DNA from 3 places in the Enterococcus sp. 22-H-5-01 genome. Region 1 is predicted to be linked to each of the others. Evidence: predicted binding sites of a transcription regulator. Region 1 holds the regulator's gene; each other region holds the start of a gene.

Region 1 (5,988 bases):
TGGATCAATTAGTAAAAGATGTCATGGAGAATACGGTACAATTAGATGTGCCATTGTTAACCGATAGTAATTGGGGCGAAACGTGGTACGAAGCGAAATAGAAAAAAGCTGGAAGAGATTCCAGCTTCTTTTATACCGTTTCAAAGCAACTAGTTTAAATAAATTTCCAGTCGGTTTTACGAATGACTATTTTTAGATAGAATGGGACGTGTAGAGAATGCCAGAATTACCTGAAGTGGAAACAGTAAGAAGAGGATTGGTTTCATTAGTAACAGGCAAAACGACCGCGAAAGTCGATGTTTATTGGCCGCGGATCATTGAATTTCCCGAAGTAGAAACTTTCAATCGTCAATTAGTTGGCGAAACGATCGAAACAGTAACGCGAAGAGGAAAATATTTGATTTTTGAATTTACTCACTATGAGATGGTCTCCCATTTGAGAATGGAAGGGAAATATGAATTTTTCAAAGAGGCAACGCCGCTAGACAAACACAGCCATGTTCGTTTTATTTTTACAGATGGGACAGAATTGATCTATCATGATGTTCGAAAATTCGGTAGAATGGCGTTATTACAAAAAGGAACTGCAAAAGAGTATAAAGGATTGTCACAGCTAGGACCTGAGCCGACTGAGGAAGACTTTGAGTTAAATCAATTCGCAAAGAACTTAGGGAAAGCGAAGACAATGATCAAACCGCTATTACTAAATCAAAAAATCGTTGCTGGGCTAGGCAATATTTATGTCGATGAAGTATTATGGCTAGCTAAAATCCACCCAGAACGTCCAGCAAATACATTGAAACCCAAGGAAGTTGCCGAATTACGCGAAGCGATTATTGAAGTCATCGCAAAAGCTAAAGAAGCTGGCGGGACAACGATTCGTACGTATTTAAACGCTTTGGGCGAAGCAGGTCATTTCCAACAGGAATTACATGTTTATGGACAAACAGGTACGCCTTGCCCCCGCTGTGGGACACCGATCATTAAAATCAAAGTAGCTCAACGCGGTACCCATCTTTGTCCGCATTGTCAAAAATTAAACGAGTCGAAAGGATAGAAAGCGATGAGTTTTGTACTAGGAATCACCGGCGGAATCGCAAGCGGAAAGTCGACTGTAGTAAAAATTTTTGCCGAAAGACAATTTCCAATCGTTGATGGTGATCTGATCGCTCGAAAAGTTGTTGAACCTAAGACACCGGGGTTAGCAGCTTTGATCGATACATTTGGTCCAGCAATTTTGCAAGCTGACGGCCGATTAGATCGAAAAAAATTAGGCGATCTCGTTTTTCACGATGAACAAAAACGCCAACAATTAAATCACGTACTGGATCCCTTTATACGTAAAGAAATCACACAACAAACAATGGCTGCTAAGTCACTCAGCAATTTAGTGATCGTAGATATTCCTTTATTGTATGAAGGCCGTTATGAAGAGTTGATGGATGCGGTAGCCGTTGTTTATGTTACTCCCGAATATCAGTTGGAACGTTTGATGAAACGCAATTTACTATCACAATCAGATGCACAAAAACGGATCGACAGTCAGATGTCATTGGAAATGAAAAAGAAAAAAGCAGAGATTATTTTTGATAATTGCGGCTCTCTCGAATATTTGAGAAAACAAGTTATCGATTGGCTGATCAAAAATCAATTTGTTTCTTAAAGAATTAAGCGTCGTAGCAGTACGACGCTTTTTTTAGTCGCTTTGTTATGGTAAACTCTTGTTATATAAACGAATAACTAGAAGTAGCAAAAGGTTATTTGTGGAATAAAAAATGAATGAACAAATCAATTTTCACAAATTAAAGTGAATTTATAAATAGTCAAGAAAGTGTGGGGGAGAATATGCGTTGTCCAAAATGCAATCATAATAATTCTCGAGTGATCGATAGCCGGCAAACGGACGATGGACGTGCGATCCGTCGTCGTAGAGAATGCGAAAATTGTGGATTTCGTTTCACAACTTTTGAACGAATCGAAGTCGTTCCTTTATTAGTAGTAAAACGCAATGGTGATCGTGAAGAGTTCAGCCGTGATAAAATTTTACGCGGACTTATTCGTTCAGCGGAAAAACGCCCAGTTGCGATGGAGCAGATGGAACAAATCGTTGATCATGTTGAAAATCGTGTACGCAGCATGGGAGAAAATGAAATGCCAACGAGTAAAATCGGAGAATTTGTTATGGAAGATTTGATGAGTGTTGATGAGATTGCCTATATCCGCTTTGCAAGTGTTTATCGACAATTCAAAGATATGTCCGTCTTTTTGAAAGAATTACAAGAAATTGTTGATAAAGCAAAATCAACAGATAATGACTAGGAGGCTTTTTTGTGGCAGAAGAATTAAAACCTAGCACCTTTTACACTGTTTATGGTGAGCCACAGCTCGATGAAAGCAAGCGTGATGCCTTAGTGTATTTATACCAACCGATTATCGGTAGTGTTGCATTAAGTGTTTATTTTACAATGAAAAGTGATATTGATGCAGAAGGGATGAGCGCTAGTTTTATGCACGCTGATCTTTTATCCGCAATCGATACTGGGTTGATGCACTTTTTAAAAGCACGAGAACACTTAGAAGGTATCGGGTTATTAGAAACGTATCAAAAGGAAGACCCGGAATTAGGGATGCAATTACTTTATGCTTTGCGTGCGCCATTAACGCCGGAAAAATTTTTCCAAGATCCTTTAATGTCTTATTTATTGATGGATAAAATCGGCAAACGTCGCTATGGGCGTTTAGTTGAACGTTTCAAACCTAAAATGATCGATAGGTCTGAAGCCCAAAATATTACTAAACGCTTTCGAGAAGTCTATCGTTTAGATGAACAAGCCTTTGCTAGCCAGAGTGAGATCCTAGAACAAACACAAGATGATTTTACAGAAAAAAGTGATTTTGACTGGTCGCTTTTCAGTCAACAATTGCGCCGGTTCAATTTGATTTTAACGATTGAAGAACGAGAAAAACTACAAACTTTTCAAACACTTTATGGTTTGAACGAACTTGACTTAGCTGAATATGTAGCTAAAGCAAGTGCGGGTGAAAAAAATGGCCTGAACTTTAATTACTTACGTCAATTGATGAACAAAGAAAAACGGCCGAATGTTGCAGCAGAAGCGACAAAGGTGAAAGAACAGTCTACTGAGAAATCAACGAGTGCTGAAAATAATTTTTCACCCCAAGAAACAGAAATTATTGCTCAAAGTAAAAAAATTGCGCCAGTTACTTTTTTAAGAGCTATCAAACGTGAAAAAGGCGGCTTTGAGACAAATACGGAAGTCCGTTTATTAGAAGAACTGATTGGTCGGAATCTATTACCGAAGAGTGTGATCAATATCATCATCAATTATATTTTAGTCATCCAAAATCAAGCAGTGATCAATGCGAACTATCTCAATGCGATTGCTAATGATTGGGCCCAAAAGAAAATCGCAACGCCGGAAGATGCGATTAATCATGTTCGAGAAAACAATCAAAAGCTTGTTCGTAAACCGCAAGCGACTCGGCCAAGTTATCAAAAAAGAGGAGCCGGACGAAAAGAGGCACTGCCTGAACATATCAAACAACCGCCAAAAGAAACAAAACTCAGCCCTGAAAAGGAAGCTGAGCTGAATCGTAAATTAGCAGCATATTTAAACAAAGAAGGTGACGATTAATGGAAGATGTAGGAAAAGAATTAAATCGCATCATTAAAAGTCGCGGTGTCGATGGTCGTTACCGACAAATGATGGAAGAAGTGTTAGCTGATCCGGACGTGAATCAATTCATCGAAGTGCATAAAGCAAAACTGACACAAGAAGACATTGAAAAGTCTTTTGCAAAACTATACGAATTCGTCCAAGAAAAGAAAAAATATTTGAATTCAGATCCGACGATGATCGCACCAGGCTATGAGCCGCAATTGAGTTTGAATTTTCACTTTATCGATGTGACGTATGTGCCGACAGATGACTTGCTTCGCCGCAAACGTGAAGAAGAGATCCGCAATCGGGTGAATTCTGTTGATATGCCAAAAGATATTCGTAAAGCTTCCATCCGTAATTTTGAAGTGACCTCGGGTCGAAGTGAAGCATTAGAAGCAACCTTAGATTTTATTAATCAATATGAAGAGAATCCTAGAAATTTTCATAAAGCACTTTATTTAGTTGGGGATTTCGGTGTAGGTAAAACGTATTTATTAGGTGCGGTTGCCCACGAATTAGCTGTTAAGGGTTTTGAAACGACCTTGATTCATTTTCCAACATTTGCGGGTGAGATGAAACAAGCGATCTCAAATGATAAAGTTGGTCCTAAATTGGATGAAGTCAAGCGAGCACCGATTTTAATGATCGATGATATCGGAGCCGATTCGATGAGCGCTTGGATTCGCGATGAAGTCTTAGGTGTCATTTTACAACATCGAATGCAAGAACAATTACCGACCTTTTTTTCATCGAATTTCAATATGAATCAATTGGAGCAACATCTATCCGTTACACAGCGCGGCGATGAAGAACCGTTAAAAGCAAAACGGATCATGGAACGCGTTCGATATTTAAGTAGAGAAGTTTGGGTGATTGGTGAAAATCGCCGAAATGGTTAAAAAAAAGAAATTTTTCTAAGAAAAAAGCTAATACCCTATTAAAAAGCGCTATCATTTTGCTCTTTTTTAGGGGGCTTTTTTTTAATGAGTGTTATAATTAAAAATGGGATGTGGATTAAATGAATGCCAAAGACTTATCAATGCGTTTACAAAAAGCTGCAGAATATGTACCTCAAGGAGCTAGACTGGCAGATATCGGCTCTGATCATGCTTATTTGCCTGTCGCTTTGATGTTACAAAATAAAATTTCATATGGAATTGCCGGTGAAGTAGTTAAAGGTCCTTTTGAATCAGCCAAACGTCAAGTAGCAAAAAATGGTTTAGTAGATAAAATCGATGTTCGCTTAGCGGATGGCCTAGAAGCAGTCACTTTAGCGGATGAGGTATCAGCAATCACTATCTGTGGTATGGGCGGTGTTTTGATTCGAGATATTTTACAACGAGGAAAAGAACAGCAACGCCTATCTGGTAATGAACGCTTGATTTTACAACCAAATGTTGGGGAACGCCAATTACGTGAATGGCTAGTTCAAGAAGGTTATACGATTATCGCTGAATCAATCCTTGAAGAAAATCAAAAAGTTTATGAAATTATCGTAGCTGAAAAAAATACTGCCGCCACCACCTATTCATTAAAAGAGTTATTTTTTGGTCCACGATTATTACAAGAAAAAAATCAGATTTTTATTGAAAAATGGCAGCACAAATTGATCAAAAGTGAAAAAATATTAGCAAGTCTAAAACGCAGCGATCAAGATGTGGCTGATAAAATCAAAGAAGTAGAACAAGAAATTACGTGGATCCAGGAGGTAATTGCCAGTGCAAGGGATTGAATTTATTCGACGTTTTAATGACTATTGTCCAGAATGGCTAGCAGAAGACGGCGACCCAGTTGGCCTGCATATCGGTACTTTGAACAAACAAGTTGAGCGAATCATGATGAGTTTAGATGTTCGTCCAGCAGTTGTTGCCGAAGCAATCGAAAAAAAGATTGATTTACTGATAGTAAAACATCCGCCGATTTTTCGGCCTATCGATCGGTTAGTCACAGATGATATCCAAACAAATATGTATGCAGAACTGATTAAACATGATATTGCGGTTTATGCCGCCCATACGAATATGGATATCATCGATAGTGGATTGAATGATTGGTTTTGTGAGCTTTTATCTGTAAAAGATACAAGCTATCTGATTCCGACACACACAGTAAAAATGAAAAAGCTTGCTGTCTATACGCCACAAACAGAAGCAAAAAAAATGCGCGAAGTATTATCAACAGCTGGGGCTGGAGAACAAGGGAATTATCATGCTACGTCTTTTACTATCAATGGAACAGGACGTTTTACGCCTGAAACGGCTGCAAATCCGACAATCGGTTCAGTAAATGTTCCGGAACAAGTCCA
Region 2 (5,988 bases), 730 kb from region 1:
ATCTCCGCATGAACCGTTTCCTTGGACATTTAAATGGGCTAACGTCGCTAATTTAAATAGCTCTAATTGTGATAAGTTCAGTTCGTAAAAGGCGTTTAATGCTTTAACAGTTGCGACGGTCACGGCACCGCTAGAACCTAAACCGTATTTACGTCCATTTGAATTATCTAATTCACTCGTAACTTTTAAATCAAAGAAGGCTAATTTTTTGCCTTTTTCTTGAGCGAATTTTTCAGTGAAATGGATGGCAGCTAAAATATAATGAAAAGGATTGTCACGAATATCCAAAACGAGTTCATTATTACGTCGAGTCCAACGTACAGGCAAATCACTATATTGGGTCGATTGGATACTGCCGCTTTTTTTAGCCGGTTCGATCGTTACCGTAATGAATTGATCAATGGCGACAATGATGGCAGGATGTCCAGGTTCGACCACCGCATACTCGCCGGCAATATATAGTTTTCCTGGTGCAGATACTTCGATCATTTATGCTTCCTCCATTGATAAAATTTCAATACTTGGTCCTGCATGAGCGACAATCAATTGAGTTGGATCAAAATGTTTAGCTAACTCATCAAGAACTTTTTCTTCATTTTTGCGCTCAACTAAAACTTTGACGTTAGGCCCAGCATCCATTGTGAAATAGCAAGAAACACCGGTTGTTCTTAGTTGACGAACAAGATTCATTGCCTTCATACTTTCAGCTGACCAATATGTAAAAGGAGGTGTAGCGGCTAATGTAGTGCCATGCATTTTTAGCGCACTTGCTTCAGTCACTTCGCCTAGAGCCGTAAAATCTTTTGCTGCAATCGCAGCTTTGGCTTTAGCCAAGTCTTTCGGAACACTTTGCAGCCAGCCATCATAAAATGAAGAAGTTTCAACTGTTCGTTGCATGCCATCGCGGCTAGAAACATCTTTCTTTGCATCATTAACTACAATAAAAATCATACTTAAATCTTGTTCGAAATCGTTACTAATGATTTTGGTTGCATAAGAAGTCTCGTCGGAATTTCCTTTTTCCCATTCGGCAAAACCGCCATAAACACTACGAGAGGCAGAGCCCGAACCTCGGCGTGCTAGACGAGATAGTGCGATCGGCGACAAATCTAAATTCAAAGCAGCACTAACTGCTCCAGCCAAAGCTGCCAATCCGCTAGCGGAAGAGGCCAGTCCTGCTGCAGTAGGAACAAAATTTTGACTTTTAACGACAGCGAATAAGGTACAATCGGCTTTTTTTCTGGCTAAATCAAGAAAGCGACTTATTTTGATAGTCGCTTTCGAATCTTGTAATTGATTGTCTAAATAAAATTGGTCTTCCGTGAATTCAGTTGAAAAAGTGACTGTTGTTTCGGTATAAAAAGCATCTAATGTTAAAGATAGACTGTTATTCATTGGTAAAATTAATTCTTGATTTTTTTTACCCCAATATTTAATTAAGGCAATATTCGTATAAGCTTTCGCTTTCCCGCTAAACATGTGCATACACACCTAACCCTTCAATCCATGTATTGCGCGCCCCGGCATCTAATAGTGTTTGCTGTAGTTGCCGTCCGCTCGTTTCATTTTCTGCTAAGGCGATCATGCAGCCCCCACGGCCGCCGCCTGTTAATTTTGCTCCTAAAGCTTCATGTTTTAAAGCCGTTTCGATCAAATGATCTAAATGGCGATTGCTTGTACCTAATAAACGTAGTAAGCCTTGTGCTTGATTCATACAATCTCCTAAAATATGCGGCTGATTTTTTAGAATCGCTTGTTGTGCTTGTTGTGTCAATCGCCCTAGAGATTTGATTTGTTTCGCTGTTTCGCGAGGTCTTAACTCCCTTAATTTTGCGATGTCGCGAACAGCTTTACGTGTTTGTCCTTTGATACCTGTATCGGCAACAACTAAAAAAGCGTCCATATTCAATTGGAAAGGCTGGAAACCAATTTCTTTTTGATAACGAATTGGTTCAGTTCCACTGATGGTTGTAGCATCAATCCCGCTTGGATTACCGTGTGCGACTGCTTCTGCTTGGTTCACGAAATATAAAACATTCTCTTGGGTCGCAGGCTCTTCCATCCAGTCGAAAACCGCCCGCGTGATTGCAACAGCTACTGCAGCACTGGAGCCCATTCCGCGTTCTGCAGGAATGGAGCTTTCAATCTTTAAGTAAAAAGGTTCTGGAATTTTAAAATGCTTAACCAAATACCAAAGTAAAATAGTAACGTTGCGCATCGTAGTAGGTGCTTCGCTGAGCGGTCCGTGGAAGAAACTAGACTCAATCCATGATTCAAGTTTGTTTTTACGAATCGTTGCTTGAATACCTGTCCCTGAAAAAGGGAACGCAATTGCAGGCTCGCCATATACAACAGAATGCTCGCCCATTAATATAATTTTCCCACTGGCATAACCCGTGCTGATCGATTTCATTAAAAAAACTCCTAATTCATTTTAGAGTAGTTATCTCACATAAAATAAGTCTGCTTCTAGAAAGAGGTGTAGCAAGATACTTTTTTATGTAGGGGTATGGTTTTTATTTGATTTAAGTTAAATAGCTTTTATAAAAAATAATACATTTTGTTTATTTAACTTGTAAATAGGAATGCTTTTCTATCATTCTTATTATATCGGAATTATCAAATTTAGTCTCTTTCCATTTTACTCACAGTCTTGCGACAAGTAAACGAAACCGCTGAAAAGTTTTCGATAATCCTCATATTTTTAAACATTCTTTAGAAGCAGAGATAATTATTTCTTTGTATTTTTCATTTGACTACACCATATATTGGGGGTATATTTGTTGAGTTGAGAATTATGCACCATATTTTGTATGAAGTGAGTTGGAGGTTTATGAGCGTGATTGTACTAGCAGGAACCATCGGAGCAGGGAAATCCAGTTTGACAGAAATGTTATCTGAGCATTTGGGGAGTCAAGCTTTTTATGAATCAATTGAAGATAATGAAGTATTGCCATTGTTTTATGCAGATCCAGAGCAGTATGCCTTTTTATTGCAGATTTACTTTTTAAATAAACGGTTTGATAGCATCAAAAAAGCGATGCAAGATGACAATAATGTCTTGGATCGTTCGATCTATGAAGATTCTTTATTGTTCCATTTAAATGCGGACTTAGGTCGAGCAACTGAAACTGAAGTAAAAGTTTATGATGAATTATTAGCAAATATGATGCAAGAGTTGCCTTATGCCGCTCAGAAGAAACATCCAGATTTATTAGTCCACATTCGCGTTTCTTTTGAAACGATGATGGAAAGAATCCAAAAACGCGGTCGTGAATATGAACAATTGGAATTTGACCCGACATTATATGATTATTATAAAGAATTGAATCGTCGTTATGATCAATGGTATGAAGACTATAATGAAAGTCCTAAAATTCAAATCGATGGCGACCAATTGAACTTTGTCGATGATCTTACAGCTCGTGAAGAAGTCATTCGCATGATCGATGAAAAAATTTTAGAAGTTCAAGCTGTACCAGCAGAATAAGTCAAAGCACGCAAAGAAAATTGCGTGCTTTTTTGTGTCATTCAAAGCGTGGATAGGAGCAACCAAAGATCGATTTTGGTATACTAAAAATTGATGAAGGAAAGTGGAGGAGCACAAAAATGGACAGTAGCCAAACATTTAATCAAGATCTTAGTTCATGGATCAATGTAGATAGTACCCAATCTCATGAAGTAAAAAAATTGAAAGAACGTTATTCCATTAGTGATGAAATGCTGACCTATGCTTTGGATAAAAATGAACGAGCACGGGTTGAATATGATCCGACAGAAAAAGCATTATTGTTGATTTTTAAAGTTCCGAATCTGCTGAAAAAAGACAATCATTATGAGACAAGTCCGATGGCTTTTATCTTAAAAGACCAGCGTTTTTTTTCTTTTGTCAATGAACGAACGATGTATGTTGAAAATATCATTGAACGTTTATTGAACGACGAACCAAATCAAAGTGCAGCTAGTTTGCTTTTTCATACTTTGTTTTTGATTTCCGATTATTATTTTCCTTTAGTAGAAGAAGTAGATAGCCAGCGGATCCAACTGAATAAAAAATTAAGAGAAAAAACGACGAATAAAAATTTATTAGCTCTTTCTGATTTAGAAATCGGCTTAGTCTATTTAGTGACTGCTACTAAGCAAAATGCTGTTCTTTTAGAACAGATCAAGGCACAGTCAATTTTTTCTAGTTTTACAGAACAAGAAAAAGAAGAACTCGACGATGCATTGATCGAAGCAAAGCAAGCTGTTGAGATGACGAAATTATCCAGTGAGATATTGGATCAATTATCAGGAACGTATAATAATCTTCTGAATAATAACTTGAATGATACGATGAAAATATTGACGATCTGGTCGTTATTGTTAACGATTCCCACGATCGTAACAGGTTTTTTCGGGATGAATATGCCATTACCTTTTACGCATTCAGAAGTAGGGTGGATCATTTCTTTAGTAATCAGTTTAGGATTATCGATCTGGCTGATTTTGGTATTATGGCGCCGAATACGATAAAAAGTCTGAGACAAAAGTATTTATACTCGTGTCTCAGACTTTTTTTTATAAAATAAATTTTTCGATGACTTCGGCAACTGCGCTGTTTTCGTGATCCGCAATTGTAGTATATTGAGCAGCTTTTTTGATTTCAGGAATCGCATTTGCCACAGCAACACCTAAAGCAGCTGTTTGGATCATTGAAAGATCGTTAGTATTATCTCCGATAGCAATTGTTTCATCCATGGGAATCGCTAAATGAGCGGCTAAACTTTCTAAAGCCGTCCCTTTATTGACACCTTTCGGATTAAATTCGATATAACGATTCGATGAATAACTAATTTCTAAGGCTTCATGAAGTTCAGTCGGCATGTCTTGTTCGATTTTTTCCAGATAGTGACGATCTAAGTTTTGGAACAAGGCTTTATAACACGTTTGTTTTTCCAAAAAGGAAAAATCATCGTCCGTTCGTTTTTCATGAGGAATCGTTGAAAGATAGGCATCTTCATTCGGATTGCTATGATACACATAGGTTTGTTCAAACGTATAAAGATGGATCGCAACATCATACTTAGAGCCAAATTCAAATAACTGAGCTAAAAGCTCAAATGACATCGGAGATTCTTTAATGATCGTGGGTCCTTGACTTTCGACGACCACGCCGCCATTGAAGCCGATCATATAATGATTTGCTTTATCGACAGCATCTAATTCTATTAAAGTCTGCTTGATTGAATGAAAGCCGCGGCCAGTTGCAGGAGCAAAAGTAGTACCTTTGACTTCTGCTTGTTTGATTATTTCTTGAGTTTTTGAAGAGACGTGTCGCTGTTTGTCTAAAAGTGTTTCATCTAAATCACATGCAATCAATCGGTACATAGGTGTACCTCCTTAAATTTTCTACTTACATTATAGCAAAAATGAAAAATAGCCACTTGCTTTTTGACTGGCGATTTTTGAAAAAGTAAATAAAATAGATTGACAAAATAGATAAATAAAGATACACTGTTAAAGTTGAGAAATGAAAGCAGAAGCACCCGCTTCTCGCCTTACGCGAATATCTCGCTGGGCTAGATAGTTAATGACTGATCTTTTCGATGAGTCGGACTACGTGCGGGTTCGTAAAGAACTCGTTTTTTTATTCGCTTTTTTTCTCTCAAAAATTTTGGAGGTGAATGACCATAGCAAAGGATATGATGGTTAACGACGGCATTCGTGCACGAGAAGTACGTTTGATCGGACAAGACGGCGAACAATTAGGTGTTGTAGCGAAAGTAGAAGCTCTAAAAATAGCCGAACAAGCAAATCTTGATGTAGTTTTAGTCGCTCCAGGTGCGAAACCACCAGTAGCACGTATTATGGATTACGGAAAGTATCGCTTCGAACAACAGAAAAAAGAACGTGAAGCACGTAAGAAACAAAAAGTGATCAACGTTAAAGAAGTTCGTTTGAGTCCAACGATCGATGTGAATGACTTTAACACAAAACTTCGTAATG
Region 3 (5,988 bases), 680 kb from region 1:
TCGCTGTGCTGACAAACCGTAATTGCTGCATCAATTCTTCTGTAAAATGACTCATTCTAATCGCTCCTCTTAATTATTTTGATTGTGACTATCTTTAAAGTTCGGTACCTAACTTCAATTCGTTAGTTATTATAGTTCGGTACCTTATCTTTGTCAACAACTTTGTAACATTTTTTTATCTCTTTCCAAAAAAAAGAAAAAGCGATCCGGCGAATACTCGCCAAATCGCTTAATTTTTTTGTTGTTCTTCTTTTACTGGGCAACTGCAATCACAGTCTTCACACGAACCGCCATGTTTGATTCGCCGATAAATGACTACACCTGCTCCGCCAAAAATTAGGATGCTTAAAATTATAGTTGCCATTCTTTCACCTCGTTGATTTCTTGAATTGAAATGCTTGGTGTTTGTTTTACTGGTTTTCTGACAATAAAATACAGCATGATCGCTAAAACGATTCCCGCGATCACAGTCGCTAGATTGACCTGTCCACCTTCAAAGAAGAGATGACCAAATTGGTAAAGAATAAAACTTACTGCATACGCTAACCCGCATTGATAACCGATCGCGCGAAGCGTCCATTTTGTATCGCCCATCTCACGATGAATTGCACCCATTGCAGCAAAACAAGGAGCACACAAAAGATTAAAGACTAAAAATGAATACGCACCAACAGACGTGTAGGTCTGACGCAATGCCGACCAAACTTCTGCTCCATTTTCCGAAACTTCCGTGTGACGATACAACACGCCAAAGGTTCCGATCACATTCTCTTTTGCGACCAGGCCTGTGATCGCAGCCACGGCTGCTTTCCAATTTCCCCAGCCGAGCGGAGCAAACAACGGAGCGATCGCGCCGCCAAGAGCCGCTAAAATACTATCATTTTCATTAACCGATTGTAAGTGGAAATTATAACTAGAAATAAACCAAATAATGATGCTTGAAACAAAAATAATCGTTCCTGCTCGTTTGACAAACGCTTTACTATGATCCCAAGTGTAACGAATCGTATTTCCAATTCGCGGAAAATGATAGACTGGTAATTCCATAATAAATGGCGATGGATCCCCACTAAATAGACGTGTCTTTTTCAATGCGATTCCTGAGAGTACGATGGCAGCCATTCCAACAAAATAGGCCGAAGGAGCTACCCAGCTACTATGAGGAAAAAAGGCCCCTGCCACTAAAGCGATGATCGGCAATTTAGCTGAACAAGGCATAAAAGTCGTTAGCATCACGGTCATCCGACGATCTTTTTCATTCTCAATCGTCCGGCTAGCCATGACTCCGGGTACGCCGCAGCCGGTGGCGATCAACATCGGAATAAACGATTTACCTGACAACCCAAATTTGCGAAAAATTCGATCCATGACGAAAGCAATGCGGGACATATAACCACAGTCTTCTAAAATAGCTAAACATAAAAATAGTACCATCAACTGCGGTAAGAAGCCTAGCACTGCGCCGACACCGGCGATGATCCCATCTAAAATCAAGCTCTGCATCCAAGCGGCCACATGCCAAGCTTGTAAAGTCGAACTGACAAAATTAGGTACGATCGAACCAAATAACTGATCATTGACCCAATCAGTTCCCATCGTTCCAACGGTTTGGATCGCAATATAATAAATCAGCCACATCACTAAACCAAAAATCGGCAACGCTAAGAAACGATTAGTGATGATGTGGTCGATTTTATCTGAAAACGATACTTTAAATTGATCTCCGTTCACGACACATAGCGTTGTTAAATGAGTAATAAAATTATACCGTTCATTGATGACCAAACTTTCTGCGTCATCGCCAAAAATCTTTTCTGTAATCTGAATGATTTCTGTAATTTCTTTTTGCTGGATTTTGCTTAAATCCAATTGCTTGAGCGCTTGTTCATCACGCTCAAATAATTTCACACTATAAAAACGACTATATTTTGCTAGAACAGTACTACCCAAAGTTTCTTCGATTTCACTGAGTGCAGCTTCTAGACGACGATCATAATGTGGAAAGCTGACTTCAGCTTGTCCTTTTTCAATTAGATGCACCGCCTCGCTTACGGCTTTATCAATTCCAAAATTTTTCAGCGCACTGATACCGACGACCGGTACACCTAGTGCATAAGCTAATTTTTCTAAGTTGATTTGTTTGCCGCTTTTTTTAACGATATCCATCATATTGACTGCGACGATCACTGGAATACCCGTTTCGATCAGCTGAGTCGTCAAATAAAGATTCCGTTCTAAATTGGTTCCATCGATGATATTAATGATCGCATCCGGCGTCCCTGACAACAGATAATCCCGAGCCACTACTTCTTCAGGCGAGTAAGGCGAAAGAGAATAAATCCCTGGCAAATCATCGATCGTTACTTCTGAGTTCTTTTTATAACGCCCTTCTTTTCGTTCAACTGTTACCCCAGGCCAATTTCCTACGAACTGATTGGTCCCAGTCAATACATTGAACGTACTAGTTTTCCCACTGTTAGGATTTCCTGCCAAAGCAATATGTAACTGTGTCAATTAGTCCGCCCCCTCTTCTTTCGATACCACGATCATTTCAGATTCACTTTTTCGTAAACTTAATTCATAACCGCGGACTCTTAGTTCGATTGGGTCCCCCAGCGGTGCTAATTTCACTACCTTTATCGGTGTGCCTTTGGTCAATCCCATGTCCATCAACCGACGTTTGACTGCACCTGTTCCGTGGACATTGACAATCACCGCCCGCTCACCTGCACGTAATTGATCCAATGATACCCAAGATTCTTGCGCTTGCGTTAGGTCTTTCACAAGTATTTGTTTTAATAAAGAACGCGATAATGCTAAGCGGGTATTTTGCAAAAGGACGATACCATTTTCACCAGAATGATTGACTAAAGCAACTTTTGAGCCAACGATCATCCCTAAATCCTGTAATCTATGTTTTAAGTCATTTTCTAACGTCATTTCATCGATTTGAACGACTTGGTTCAATGATATATCTGCTAAAGTTGTCATAGTTTCCTCCATTTATGTCGGCTTATTTTATCTACTTAATCAGTAATGAGAATCTTTCTCAATAAGAATAGCCTCATTTGATATCAAAGTCAATAAATGGTCGAAGATTTTTGCTATTTTTGAGCAGTTTATTTGACAAGCAGAGATACATTTGATTTTATTTTAAGATTTACGTTATTAAAAAAACTTATTTTAGGTAAAAAAACACTGACCTTCTTGAATCAAGCAATTAAAAAGGCATTTTCCTTTGAGTTCACCTGTTTTCAATATTTTTGCAAAAAACACAAAGAGTGGTATACCACTCTTTTACCACCACAATATATAGTGTTTAACGATTGACTTTTCTACTACATCTTTTATACTAGGAAATGTAGAAATCAGAGGAGGTAGTCTTATGGTAAAAGTCTATTCAAAAAATAATTGTATGCAGTGTAAAATGACAAAACGTTATTTAACTGAAAATCAAATTTCATTCGAAGAAATCAATATCGACAACGAACCCGAAGCTCTAGGTTTCCTAAAAGATCAAGGTTTTCAAAGTGTCCCTGTTATCTTCGGCGGTCAACAAGCCATCATCGGTTTTCGCCCAGATCAATTGAAAGCATTAGCGTAGTTCAAAACTTTGCGGTCCCATGATTGCAAAGTTTTTCTTCATTATATAGATAGAAAATTTTAAAGAGAAAGATGTGACGAAATGAGTTTAAAAGATCTTGGTGAAGTATCCTACTTCAAATTGAACAACGAAATCAATCGTCCAGTCAATGGACAGATTCCATTAAACAAAGATAAAGATGCGCTAGCCGCTTTTTTCAAAGAAAATGTTGAGCCTAACACGCATGCGTTTTCTTCTGTGCAAGAAAAAATCGACTACTTACTAGAACAAGACTTTTTGGAAGAAGCCTTTATCGCAAAATATTCCCCTGCCTTTATTGAAAAATTATTTACTTATTTAAAAGAACAAAACTTTACTTTTAAATCATTTATGGCAGCCTACAAATTTTATTCTCAATATGCCTTAAAAAGCAATGATGGCGATGAATACTTAGAAAGTTATGAAGATCGGGTTGCTTATAATGCGTTGTATTTTGCTGATGGCGATGAAAATTTGGCACTTTCTTTAGCCGACGAAATGATTCATCAACGCTATCAGCCAGCGACCCCTTCTTTCTTGAATGCTGGCCGTAAACGTCGTGGTGAATTAGTTTCTTGTTTCTTGATCCAAGTAACCGATGATATGAATAGTATCGGTCGCTCGATCAACTCTGCCTTACAACTCTCTCGTATCGGAGGCGGTGTAGGAATCAATCTTTCTAACTTGCGTGAAGCTGGTGCTCCGATCAAAGGCTACGAAGGTGCCGCAAGTGGCGTGGTACCCGTGATGAAATTATTTGAAGATAGCTTTTCTTACTCAAATCAATTAGGCCAACGTCAAGGTGCCGGTGTCGTTTATTTAGATGTCTTCCATCCTGATATTGAAATGTTTTTATCAGCTAAAAAAGAAAATGCGGATGAAAAGATTCGAGTTAAAACATTATCACTTGGAATCACTGTACCAGACAAATTCTATGAATTGGCTCGTAAAAATGAAGAGATGTATCTATTCAGTCCTTATGGGATCGAACGTGAATATGGTGTGCCTTATTCTTACGTCGATATCACAAAAGAATACGATAATTTAGTCGCTAACCCAAATATCCGCAAGAAAAAAGTTCGTGCGCGTGACTTAGAAAATGAAATCTCTAAATTGCAACAAGAATCTGGTTATCCTTATATCATCAATATCGATACAGCGAATCGTGCAAATCCAGTAGATGGTAAAATCGTGATGAGTAATTTATGTTCAGAGATCTTACAAGTCCAAACCCCTTCATTGATCAATGGTCGTCAAGAATACGATGTTTTAGGAACAGATATCTCTTGTAACTTAGGATCAACGAATATCGTCAATTTAATGGAAAGTCCTGACTTTGGACAATCTGTTCGAACAATGGTCAGAGCTTTGACTTTCGTAACTGACGAATCAGATATCGATGTGGTACCATCGATCCAAAATGGCAATCAGCTTAACCATACAATCGGTTTAGGGGCAATGGGGCTTCACAGCTTCTTTGCCAAACATTTGATGGCCTATGGCTCTGAAGAATCGATTGATTTCACGAATATTTATTTCACCTTGTTGAATTATTGGACCTTAATGGAAAGCAATGCCTTAGCGAAAGAGCGTCAAACAACTTTCCATAATTTTGAAAAATCAGCTTATGCTGATGGTTCTTATTTCGATAAATATACAACAGGCGAATTCTTACCTAAAACAGCTAAGGTCAAAGAAATCTTTAAGGATATTTTTGTTCCAAGTGCTGAAGATTGGAAAGCTTTGAAAGCAGCGGTGCAAGAAGACGGCTTGTATCACCAAAACCGTTTAGCTGTTGCACCAAATGGCTCGATTTCTTATATCAACGATACTAGCGCCAGCTTGCATCCGATCACTCGTTTGATCGAAGAGCGCCAAGAAAAGAAAATCGGTAAAATTTATTATCCAGCACCTTACTTGAACAATGATACCTTGCCTTACTATACTTCTGCCTATGATATGGATATGCGTAAAGTGATCGATGTCTATGCAACGGCTCAACAACATATCGATCAAGGAATGAGCTTGACCTTGTTCATGCGTTCTGAAATTCCAGAAGGCTTATACGAATGGAAAACAGAAAGCAAACAAACAACACGTGATCTGAATATTTTACGGAACTATGCCTTTTATAAAGGCTGTAAATCGATCTATTATGTCCGGACATTTACCGATGATGCTGAAGAGATCGGCTCAAATCAATGTGAAAGTTGTGTCATCTAAAACCTAGTTGCCTCTCGTGCTTTTGTACGAGGGGTACTCTATCGTTTAACTTACTATCTTAGGAGGAATATCCATGGCAGAAACTTATTATGAAGCCATTAACTGGAACGAAATCGAAGACATTATCGATAAATCAACTTGGG

Evidence for each region. The regulator NrdR, encoded in region 1, represses ribonucleotide reductase genes. The targets are predictions, from matches to a motif close to ACACNATATATNGTGT.
Region 2: the regulator NrdR is predicted to act here: its motif matches at 2,759-2,774, upstream of ACQKTA_RS07470 (deoxynucleoside kinase).
Region 3: the regulator NrdR is predicted to act here: its motif matches at 3,304-3,319, upstream of nrdH (glutaredoxin-like protein NrdH).

What each region holds. Positions count from the first base shown of each region.
Region 1 is NZ_CP189993.1:721,201-727,188, reverse strand. It holds gene polA (DNA polymerase I) at 1-101, shown strand, start outside; gene mutM (DNA-formamidopyrimidine glycosylase) at 218-1,057, shown strand; gene coaE (dephospho-CoA kinase) at 1,064-1,663, shown strand; gene nrdR (transcriptional regulator NrdR) at 1,846-2,319, shown strand; gene ACQKTA_RS03600 (replication initiation and membrane attachment family protein) at 2,331-3,656, shown strand; gene dnaI (primosomal protein DnaI) at 3,656-4,582, shown strand; gene ACQKTA_RS03590 (tRNA (adenine(22)-N(1))-methyltransferase) at 4,702-5,415, shown strand; gene ACQKTA_RS03585 (Nif3-like dinuclear metal center hexameric protein) at 5,396-5,988, shown strand, end outside.
Region 2 is NZ_CP189993.1:1,455,385-1,461,372, reverse strand. It holds gene ACQKTA_RS07485 (phosphomevalonate kinase) at 1-489, opposite strand, end outside; gene mvaD (diphosphomevalonate decarboxylase) at 490-1,479, opposite strand; gene mvk (mevalonate kinase) at 1,472-2,413, opposite strand; gene ACQKTA_RS07470 (deoxynucleoside kinase) at 2,834-3,490, shown strand; gene ACQKTA_RS07465 (magnesium transporter CorA family protein) at 3,610-4,515, shown strand; gene ACQKTA_RS07460 (Cof-type HAD-IIB family hydrolase) at 4,561-5,370, opposite strand; ribosomal protein L20 leader region at 5,511-5,639, shown strand; gene infC (translation initiation factor IF-3) at 5,667-5,988, shown strand, end outside.
Region 3 is NZ_CP189993.1:42,718-48,705, reverse strand. It holds gene ACQKTA_RS00255 (MarR family winged helix-turn-helix transcriptional regulator) at 1-55, opposite strand, end outside; gene ACQKTA_RS00250 (FeoB-associated Cys-rich membrane protein) at 230-364, opposite strand; gene feoB (ferrous iron transport protein B) at 352-2,514, opposite strand; gene ACQKTA_RS00240 (FeoA family protein) at 2,515-2,991, opposite strand; gene nrdH (glutaredoxin-like protein NrdH) at 3,386-3,604, shown strand; gene nrdE (class 1b ribonucleoside-diphosphate reductase subunit alpha) at 3,686-5,845, shown strand; gene nrdF (class 1b ribonucleoside-diphosphate reductase subunit beta) at 5,919-5,988, shown strand, end outside.